2 regions of the Burkholderia gladioli genome follow, and region 2 is predicted to be linked to the other one. Evidence: riboswitches for the same ligand, from Rfam matches in the RefSeq annotation. Region 2 holds a riboswitch; the other holds the start of a gene.
The links. Region 2 has a riboswitch for thiamine pyrophosphate ahead of thiC (phosphomethylpyrimidine synthase ThiC). Riboswitches for the same ligand answer to the same signal wherever they lie in the genome.

Region 1 (4,382 bases), 850 kb from region 2:
CTTACGCGGCGGCCTCGTCGCGCCGCACCTCCAGCGTGCGGTCGTGGAACTGCGCCAGCGATTCGCGGTGCGCGATGCTGACGATCGCCGCGCCCGGCAGGCGCGCCGCCAGCAGGCCGTAGAGATGCGCCTCGTTCTCGGCGTCGAGCGCGCTGGTGGCCTCGTCGAGGAACAGGAAGTCGGGCTTGTGCAGCAGCACGCGCGCGCCGGCCAGGCGCTGCTGTTCGCCCGGCGAGAGGATCTGGGTCCAGTGGCCCGATTCCTCCAGGCGCCCGGCGTAGTCCTCCAGCCCGCTGTCGCGCAGCGCCGCGCGGCAGTCCTCGTCGCTGAAGCGCTCCACCGCCGACGGATAGGCCAGCGCGCCCTTCAGCGTGCCGATCGGCAGGTAGCTGCGCTGCGGCACGAACATCATGGCGGCGCCGACCGGCGCGTCGATCGCGCCTTCGCCGAACGGCCAGAGGCCCGCCATGGCGCGCATCAGCGTGCTCTTGCCGGCGCCCGAGGGGCCGCGTACCAGCCAGCGCGAACCCGGCTCGATGCTGATGTCCTCGATGCGCGACAGCGGCTTGCCGTCGGGCAGGGCGAGACGCAGGCCGTGGGTGGCGAGGTTCTGCGCGTCCACGTAATGCAGGTTGATGCCGCCGTGCTCGGTGGCCGGCGACATCGATTCCTTCAGGTGCGAGGCGCGCGTGACGCGCTTGAATTCGCGCAGACGATTGACGGTCGCGCGCCAGTCCACCAGGGTGCCGTAACTGTTCACGAACCAGGAGAAGGAGTCGCTGACGGTGCCGAAGGCGCCGACGATCTGCATCAGCACGCCGAACGAGTAGGCGCCCGCGAAGTAGCGCGGCGAGGCCACGGCGATCGGGAAGATGTTGGCGAGCTGGGCGTAGAAGCTGATCACGAAGGTCATGCGCTTGGTGATCGACATCACGCGCCGCCAGTTCTCGCGGATATGGCCGAACAGGTCGAGCGCGCCCTGGCGCTCGCGCGACATGCCGTCGTAGAAGGCGATCTGCTCGGCGTTCTCGCGGATCCGGATCAGGCCGAAACGCAGGTCGGCCTCGACGCGCTGCTGCTGGTAGGTGATCGAGACCAGCGGATGGCCGGCCTTGTAGGTCACGTAGGAGCCGATCAGCGCGTAGATCGCGGCGGCCCAGACCATGTAGCCGGGAATCACGAAGCTGGTGCCGCCCAGCGAGATGGTCGCCGCGCCCGCGATCGACCAGAGGATCACGATGAAGGAGAACAGCGTGACCACCGTCGAGAGCAGGTCGAGCGTCAGCGACAGCGTGCTGGTGGCGAGCGAATTCAGGTCGTCGGTGATCCGCTGGTCGGGGTTGTCGGCCAGCCGGTCGCGCTCGATGCGGTAGAAGGCGCGGTCGCCGAACCAGTCGTCGAGCGCCTGGGTGGTGATCCATTGCCGCCAGCGGAAACCCAGCAACTGTCGCAGGTAGCGGCTGTAGACGGCGATGATGATGAAGGAGAACGCGTAGCCGGCGAAGATCATCAGCAGGTGCGGCACCTGGGCGGCGTCCTTCTGCTGCAGCGCGTTGTAGAAGGCGCCGTTCCAGGCATTGAGCCGGACGTTGATCCAGACCACCGTGAGATTCATCGCGATGATCGCGATCAGCAGCGACCAGGCCAGCTTCCATTCCGAGGACACCCAGTAGGGCTTGATCAGGCTCCACGCGGAGATGCGGGCGTCGTCGGGCGGCGCGTCGTTCGCGGCGCGGGCGGCGGGGGACGAGGGCGTCATGGGTTTCCTGCGTTTGGGGGGCGCGATGCCGGGTTGTCGAAGCGATGCGCGAGCCAGGCCGCGCATCCAAACAAAATCGTGCCAGTTGGCGACAGCTTGCCGCGGATTGTGCGGCGCCTCGCTTAAACGGCTCTTAACCGCGCCGGGCCGCCCTCGGGGCGAATCCGGCGGCCGGCCGAAACAGGGGTCATTGTGCCAGCACCGCATGACGGCGCGCAGATCGGCGCCGAACCACCGTACCCGGCCAGGGGCCTCGCCGGAACCGGCCGCCGCCTGCCGCGCGATGCGGCGGCGCGGTTTGCGAGCGTCCGGGCTTCTGTGGTCTAATGGCCGCCTGACGAAACAGGGGTGCTTTGCTGCCCGCCGGAGCCGGAAACGGACCTCGGGCGATGCGGCGGCAAGGCTGAGAGAGACCCTTCGCACCCGATCCGGGTAATACCGGCGCGGGAAGTTTCCGATACCACCGGGTCGCGCGCTGTTTCCACGCTGTCGCCATGCTCTTGCCATCCATTGCGATGGTTCGACATGGGCGCCGCCCGGTCGGCCCAGGCCGCCGGTTTCGTCCGTTCGATCACGCCCTCGCGCGTCACGGAAGGAGCCCATGCCCGTTCTTCACGTCCAGCCGTTTTCCCCTGATTCCGATGCTTCGCGGTGCTGCCCGCCGTGGCCGGCTTGCGTTCGCGTGCTTGCCGGCGACGGCATTCGCGCCGACCTCGCTGCGGAGCGCGTGCGATGAGCCGCGCCGCCGGCGAGCGCCCCGATATCGCCGTGCTGGGCGGCGGCCTGGTCGGTCGCCTGATCGCCTGGCGACTGGCGGGGCTGGGCATGCGCGTTGCGCTCTACGAGCGTGGCGACGCGGCCGGTACGGGCGCTGCCGCCTGGGTGGCCGCCGCGATGCTCGCGCCGCTGGCCGAGGCGGCCAGCGCCGAGCTGTTGATCACCGAGCTGGGCGCGGCCTCGCTGGCGCGCTGGCCGCAGTGGCTGGCCGAGTTGCCCGAGCCGGTGTTCTTCCAGCACAACGGCACCCTGGTGGTCTGGCATCAGGCCGATCGCGCCGAGGCGCCGCTGTTCGAGCGGCGCGTGCGCGCCAACGCGCCGGCCGAGCTCGTCGACGGCGGCTTCGTCGCGCTCGCGGGAGCCCAGCTCGATGCGGCCGAACCGGCGCTGGCCGGGCGTTTCCCGCGCGGGCTGCTGCTGCCGCGCGAGGGCCAGCTCGACAACCGCCAGACGCTCGCCGCGCTCGCCGCGGGCCTGGCCGAGCGCGGCGTGCAATGCCACTGGAACACCGCCGTCAAGCACGCGCCCGAACCTCGCGCGCGGCTCACCGTCGATTGCCGTGGGCTCGGCGCCAAGCCGGTGCTGCCCGGGCTGCGCGGGATTCGCGGCGAGGTGGCGCGCGTGCGGGCGCCCGGCATCGATCTGACGCGGCCGGTGCGCCTGCTGCATCCACGTTATCCGCTCTACATCGCGCCGAAGCAGGACGATCTCTACGTGATCGGCGCGACCGAGGTCGAAGGCGAGGACATGTCGCCGGTCAGCGTGCGTTCCGCGCTCGAACTGCTGAGCGCGGCCTTCTCGGTGCATCCCGGCTTCGGCGAGGCGCGCATCCTCGAGCTCGGCACGCAGTGCCGGCCGACCCTGCCCGACCACCGGCCCGCGATCGCCTGGCGCGGCGAGGCCACGCTGGCCGTCAACGGCCTCTACCGGCACGGCTTCATGATCGCGCCCGAGGTCGCGCAGGCGGCCGTCGAGTTCGTCCAGGCCTGGTTCGGCGGCGCGCTCGGCAATGCCGGGCAGCCCGAGCCCGAGGCACTGGCCGCCTGGCGCGCGGTCGCGCGCTGGCCGGCGCTGTTCCGGACCGAGACCGATACGGCGCAGGCCCGTGCCTGACGCCGACCCACTCCCTACGATTGCCCCATGGACATCCAGATCAACCAGCAGACGCTGACGCTCCCCGACGGTGCCACCGTGGCCGACGCGCTCACCGCCTACCAGGCCAGGCCGCCGTTCGCGGTGGCCGTCAACGGCGCCTTCGTGGCGCGCGCGCGGCACGCCGCGCACACGCTCGCGGCCGGCGACCGGCTCGACGTGGTGCACCCGGTGGCGGGCGGCTGAGCCCCGCCGGCCCGCGCGACCGATTCTTACAGGACTTTCCCATGACGCCGCTTCCCACCACCGATGCGCTGACGCTGTACGGCACGCCGTTCCAGAGCCGCGTGCTGCTCGGCACCTCGCGCTATCCGTCGCTGCAATCGCTGTCGGACTCGATCGCCGCCTCGCTGCCCGGCATGGTCACCGTCGCGCTGCGCCGGCAGATGAACGCCGGCACCGCCGAGGCAGGCTTCTTCGACCTGCTCAAGCGCCACGCGGTGCCGCTGCTGCCGAACACGGCCGGCTGCCAGAGCGTCGCCGAGGCGGTCAACACCGCGCAAATGGCGCGCGAGGTGTTCGAGACCGACTGGATCAAGCTCGAGCTGATCGGCGATGACTACACGCTGCAGCCCGATCCGGTCGGCCTGATCGAGGCGGCCGGCCTGCTCGTGAAGGACGGCTTCAAGGTGCTGCCTTACTGCACCGAGGACCTGGTGATCGGCCGCCGCCTGCTCGATGCCGGCTGCGAGGC
Region 2 (4,382 bases):
ATCGAGCAGAAGTGCGGGCCGCACATCGAGCAGAAGTGCGCGACCTTGGCCGAATCCTTGGGCAGGGTCTCGTCGTGGAATTCGCGCGCCTTGTCCGGATCGAGGCCGAGGTTGAACTGGTCTTCCCAGCGGAACTCGAAGCGCGCCTTGGACAGCGCGTTGTCGCGCACCTGCGCGCCCGGATGGCCCTTGGCCAGGTCGGCCGCGTGCGCCGCCAGCTTGTAGGTGATGATGCCTTCCTTGACGTCGTCCTTGTTCGGCAGGCCCAGGTGCTCCTTGGGCGTCACGTAGCAGAGCATCGCGGTGCCGAACCAGCCGATCATCGCCGCGCCGATGCCCGAGGTGATGTGGTCGTAGCCCGGCGCGATGTCGGTGGTCAGCGGCCCGAGCGTGTAGAACGGCGCTTCCTTGCACCAGTCGAGCTGCAGGTCCATGTTCTCCTTGATCAACTGCATCGGCACGTGGCCCGGGCCTTCGATCATCACCTGCACGTCGTGCTTCCAGGCGATCTGGGTGAGCTCGCCCAGCGTCTTGAGCTCGCCGAGCTGGGCCTCGTCGTTGGCGTCGTAGATCGAGCCGGGGCGCAGGCCGTCGCCGAGCGAGAAGCTCACGTCGTAGGCCTTCATGATTTCGCAGATGTCCTCGAAGTGCTCGTAGAGGAAGCTTTCCTTGTGATGCGCGAGGCACCACTTGGCCATGATCGAGCCGCCGCGCGAGACGATGCCCGTCATGCGGTTGGCGGTCAGCGGCACGTATTGCAGGCGCACGCCGGCGTGGATCGTGAAGTAGTCGACGCCTTGCTCGGCCTGCTCGATCAGCGTGTCGCGGAAGATTTCCCAGGTCAGGTCTTCCGCACGGCCGTTGACCTTCTCCAGCGCCTGGTAGATCGGCACCGTGCCGATCGGCACCGGGCTGTTGCGGATGATCCACTCGCGCGTCTCGTGGATGTGCTTGCCGGTGGACAGGTCCATCACCGTGTCGCCGCCCCAGCGGATCGCCCAGGTCATCTTGTCGACTTCCTCGCCGATCGAGGAGGTGACGGCCGAGTTGCCGATGTTGGCGTTGATCTTCACCAGGAAGTTGCGGCCGATGATCATCGGCTCCGATTCCGGGTGGTTGATGTTGGCGGGGATGATGGCGCGGCCGCGCGCGACTTCCTCGCGCACGAACTCGGGCGTGATCTCGCCCAGCGGGTTCTCGCCGAAGGCGGCGGCGCCGAAGGCCTGGCCGCGGTGCTGGCGGCCCATCATGGCGGCCAGCTTGGCGCCGTTCGGGCCGCTCGCCTCGAGGCTGGCGAGGTATTCGGCGCGGCGCTGGTTCTCGCGGATCGCGATGTATTCCATCTCGGGCGTGACGATGCCCTGGCGCGCGTAGTGCATCTGCGTCACGTTCCTGCCGGCCTGCGCGCGGCGCGGCTGGCGGTGCAGGCCGGGGAAGCGCAGCTCGGCGGTGGCCGCGTCGGCGGCGCGCTCGCGGCCGTAGGCGCTGCTCAGGCCGTCCAGCGTCTCGGTGTCGCCGCGCGACTCGATCCAGCCCTGGCGCAGCGCCGGCAGGCCCGAGCGGATGTCGATGCTGGCTTCCGGGTCGGTATAGGGGCCCGAGGTGTCGTAGACGTAGATCGGCGGATTCTTCTCGCCGCCGAAGCCGGTCGGCGTGTCCGCCTGCGTGATCTCGCGCATCGGCACGCGGATGTCGGGCTGCGAGCCCGTCACGTAGACCTTGCGGGAATTCGGCAGCGGGGCGATCGCGGCGGCGTCGACGCGGGCATCGGCGGACAGGAACTTCGGGTTGGCATTCATGCGGTCATCTCCTGATGTGGGGCGCTAAGCAGGAGACGAGAGAGGGCGGCAGGCCGGCCGGAGGTACCACGTGTGGCGAGGCCCGTACGCTTCCCTGCGCTGGCATTATCCAGATCAGGTTCAAAGGGTATTTCTCACCCGCGATGCGCCGCATTCCGAATGGCGCAACGCAGGACCCCCGCGTTAGCAAGGGCGAACGATACACCCGGACGGCCGAGGTTTCAACCGCTCGCTTGGCCGGCGCGCCGCCGAATTCGCCGGGCAGGGCCGGCGGGCTTGTCGCGCGGGGTTTTGCCGGGATGGCTCGAAACGCGGCGGTGGCTGTCGTTTCGCGGCAGATTCGCGTCGGGCCGCGACAAGGGCGAGCGGCGGTTGTCGCGCCGAAACGTCAGCGTCGAGCTTTTCCTGATTGACCCCGATTCGCCTTCCTGGCTGTCATGCATAATGCTTTCAAAGGCGCCGTCGGTCGCGGCGCGCCCATTCTTCTGGGTCAGTTCGACTTCTCCGGTTCCGTTCTCGACGACATGCCGTCCCGCTCGTTTTTCCCCACCGTATCGGCTTCGCGCCGGTCGCCCTCGCACGTCCGCATTTCCCGCCACGATGGTTTCGCCGCGCTGCCCGCCGCCTGGGCGATGGCTGCGGCTGCCGCTGCCATGCCGGGCCCTCGATCCATCCCGTCCTCCCGATCCGCCAACGAGCCGGGCTGAGCCATGACCCTGCTCGACCGTCTGCTCGCCATCGCGGGGCGAGTCCGCATCCGCCTGCCGCAAAGCCGCGGCGGGCGCATCGCGCTGGCGCTGGCCTTCATCTATTTCGTCTGGGGCTCGACCTACCTGGCGCTGCATATCGCGCTCGAGTCGTTTCCGCCGCTGCTGCTCTCGGGCATGCGCAACGGCCTGGCCGGCATCGGCCTGTTCGTGTTCGCGATGCGTCGCAAGCCGGTGATGCCCAGCCTGGTGGAGATCCGCAACGCCGGCATCGTCGGCACCATGCTGGTGGCGGCCTCCTCGGGGCTGATCGCGCTCGGCATGCGCACCGTCAGCAGCGGCTCGGCGGCCGTGATGGTGGCCACCGTGCCGCTGTTCGCCACCGTCATCGCCGCCATCGCCGGGCGCCAGGTCGCGCGCGGCGAGTGGGTGGCGGTTGGGCTGGGCATGGTCGGCATCGTGATCCTGAACTCGGGCGGGCCGTCCACGCCCGGCTCCACGCTGGGCAGCATCACGGTGCTGTGCGGCGGCCTGTTCTGGGCCGGCGGCGTGCATCTGTCGAGCCGCCTCAAGCTGCCCAGCGACCTGTTCCTGTCCACCTCGCTGCAGATCGGCCTGGGCGGCACCATGTCGACCATCGCCGCGATCTTCCTCGGCGAGCGCAGCGTGCAGTGGGCGGTGCTGCCGACCTTCGCGTTCCTGTACCTGATGATCTTCGGCACCATGATCGCGTATGTCGCCTACGGCTACCTGATCCGCAACACCAGCCCGGTGCTGGCCAGCAGCTGCATGTACGTGAACCCGATCGTCGCGGTGGCGCTGGGCGCGCTGCTGCTGGGCGAGCCGGTCACGGCCGCCACCGTGATCGCGACGCTGGCGATCCTCGGCAGCGTGGGCTTGTCCTTCGTCTGCGATCCGGCGCGCAAGGCGGTGAAGTAGGGCGCGCGGCCTCGGCCGGCTCGGGGCGGCCCCAGGCGGCCTGCTAGGCACGGATTCCTCAGGATCATGCCCGGGGCCGTGAGATTCAGGCTCGGGCAGCTTGGCCCGATTCGCGGGCATCCGCGTCCGCTGCCGGCTACCGGCAGCGCCTGCCGATTCACGGCAGCCGAGCCGGTAGGGCCTGGTTCGCGGCGGCCCGCTCCGCTCAGCCCCGGCGGCGCGCGCCGACGTGATGGATCGTGCCGGCCAGGCAGGCGAACAACAGCCCCACCACGCTCACGCCGAGCCATCCTCCGGCATGCCAGGCCTCGACACCCGCCGAGGAGCCGATCGCGCCGCCGATGAAATAACAGACCATGTAGACCGTGTTGACGCGGCTGCGCGCCTCGGGCTTGAGTGCGTAGATGCGCGACTGGTTCGAGATCTGCGCGGCCTGCACGCCCACGTCGAGCACGATCACGCCGATCACCAGCCCCGCCAGGGAACTGGCCGAGACCGCGAAGATCGCGAACGAGATCGCCACCAGCCAGATGCCTAGCGCGATCACCGCGTGCGGCCCGCGCTTGTCGGCCGACTTGCCGGCATAGGGCGCGGCCAGCGCGCCGGCCGCGCCGACCGCGCCGAACAGCCCGGCCGCCTGCGGCCCGTAATGGAAGGGCGCGCTGGCCAGCAGCAGGGTGAGCGCCGGCCAGAAGGCGCTGAACGCGGCGAACATGGCCGCGCCGGTGGCCGCCGCGTAACGCAGCTCGCGCAGCTCCACCGCCAGGTGCCAGAGCGAGGCCAGCAGCTGCGGATAGCGCAGCGTCGAGGTCGGCGTGCTGCGCGGCAGGCGCAGCATGATCACCACCGCCAGCGCCAGCAGCGCCGCCACCGAGGCGCAGAACACCGCGCGCCAGCCGAGATATTCGGCGATGAAGCCGGCCGCCGTGCGCGCCAG

Region 1: it holds a riboswitch for thiamine pyrophosphate, as region 2 does, so the genes downstream of both, BM43_RS25470 (FAD-dependent oxidoreductase) here and thiC (phosphomethylpyrimidine synthase ThiC) in region 2, are expected to answer to the same signal.

The regions. Positions count from the first base shown of each region.
Region 1 covers NZ_CP009323.1:1,894,804-1,899,185, forward strand. The annotation lists gene BM43_RS25465 (ABC transporter ATP-binding protein/permease) at 2-1,759, opposite strand; TPP riboswitch at 2,094-2,226, shown strand; gene BM43_RS25470 (FAD-dependent oxidoreductase) at 2,492-3,649, shown strand; gene thiS (sulfur carrier protein ThiS) at 3,677-3,874, shown strand; gene BM43_RS25480 (thiazole synthase) at 3,916-4,382, shown strand, end outside.
Region 2 covers NZ_CP009323.1:2,742,967-2,747,348, forward strand. The annotation lists gene thiC (phosphomethylpyrimidine synthase ThiC) at 1-1,799, opposite strand, end outside; TPP riboswitch at 1,873-1,989, opposite strand; gene BM43_RS41420 (hypothetical protein) at 2,290-2,454, opposite strand; gene BM43_RS29305 (EamA family transporter) at 2,510-3,445, shown strand; gene BM43_RS29310 (MFS transporter) at 3,651-4,382, opposite strand, start outside.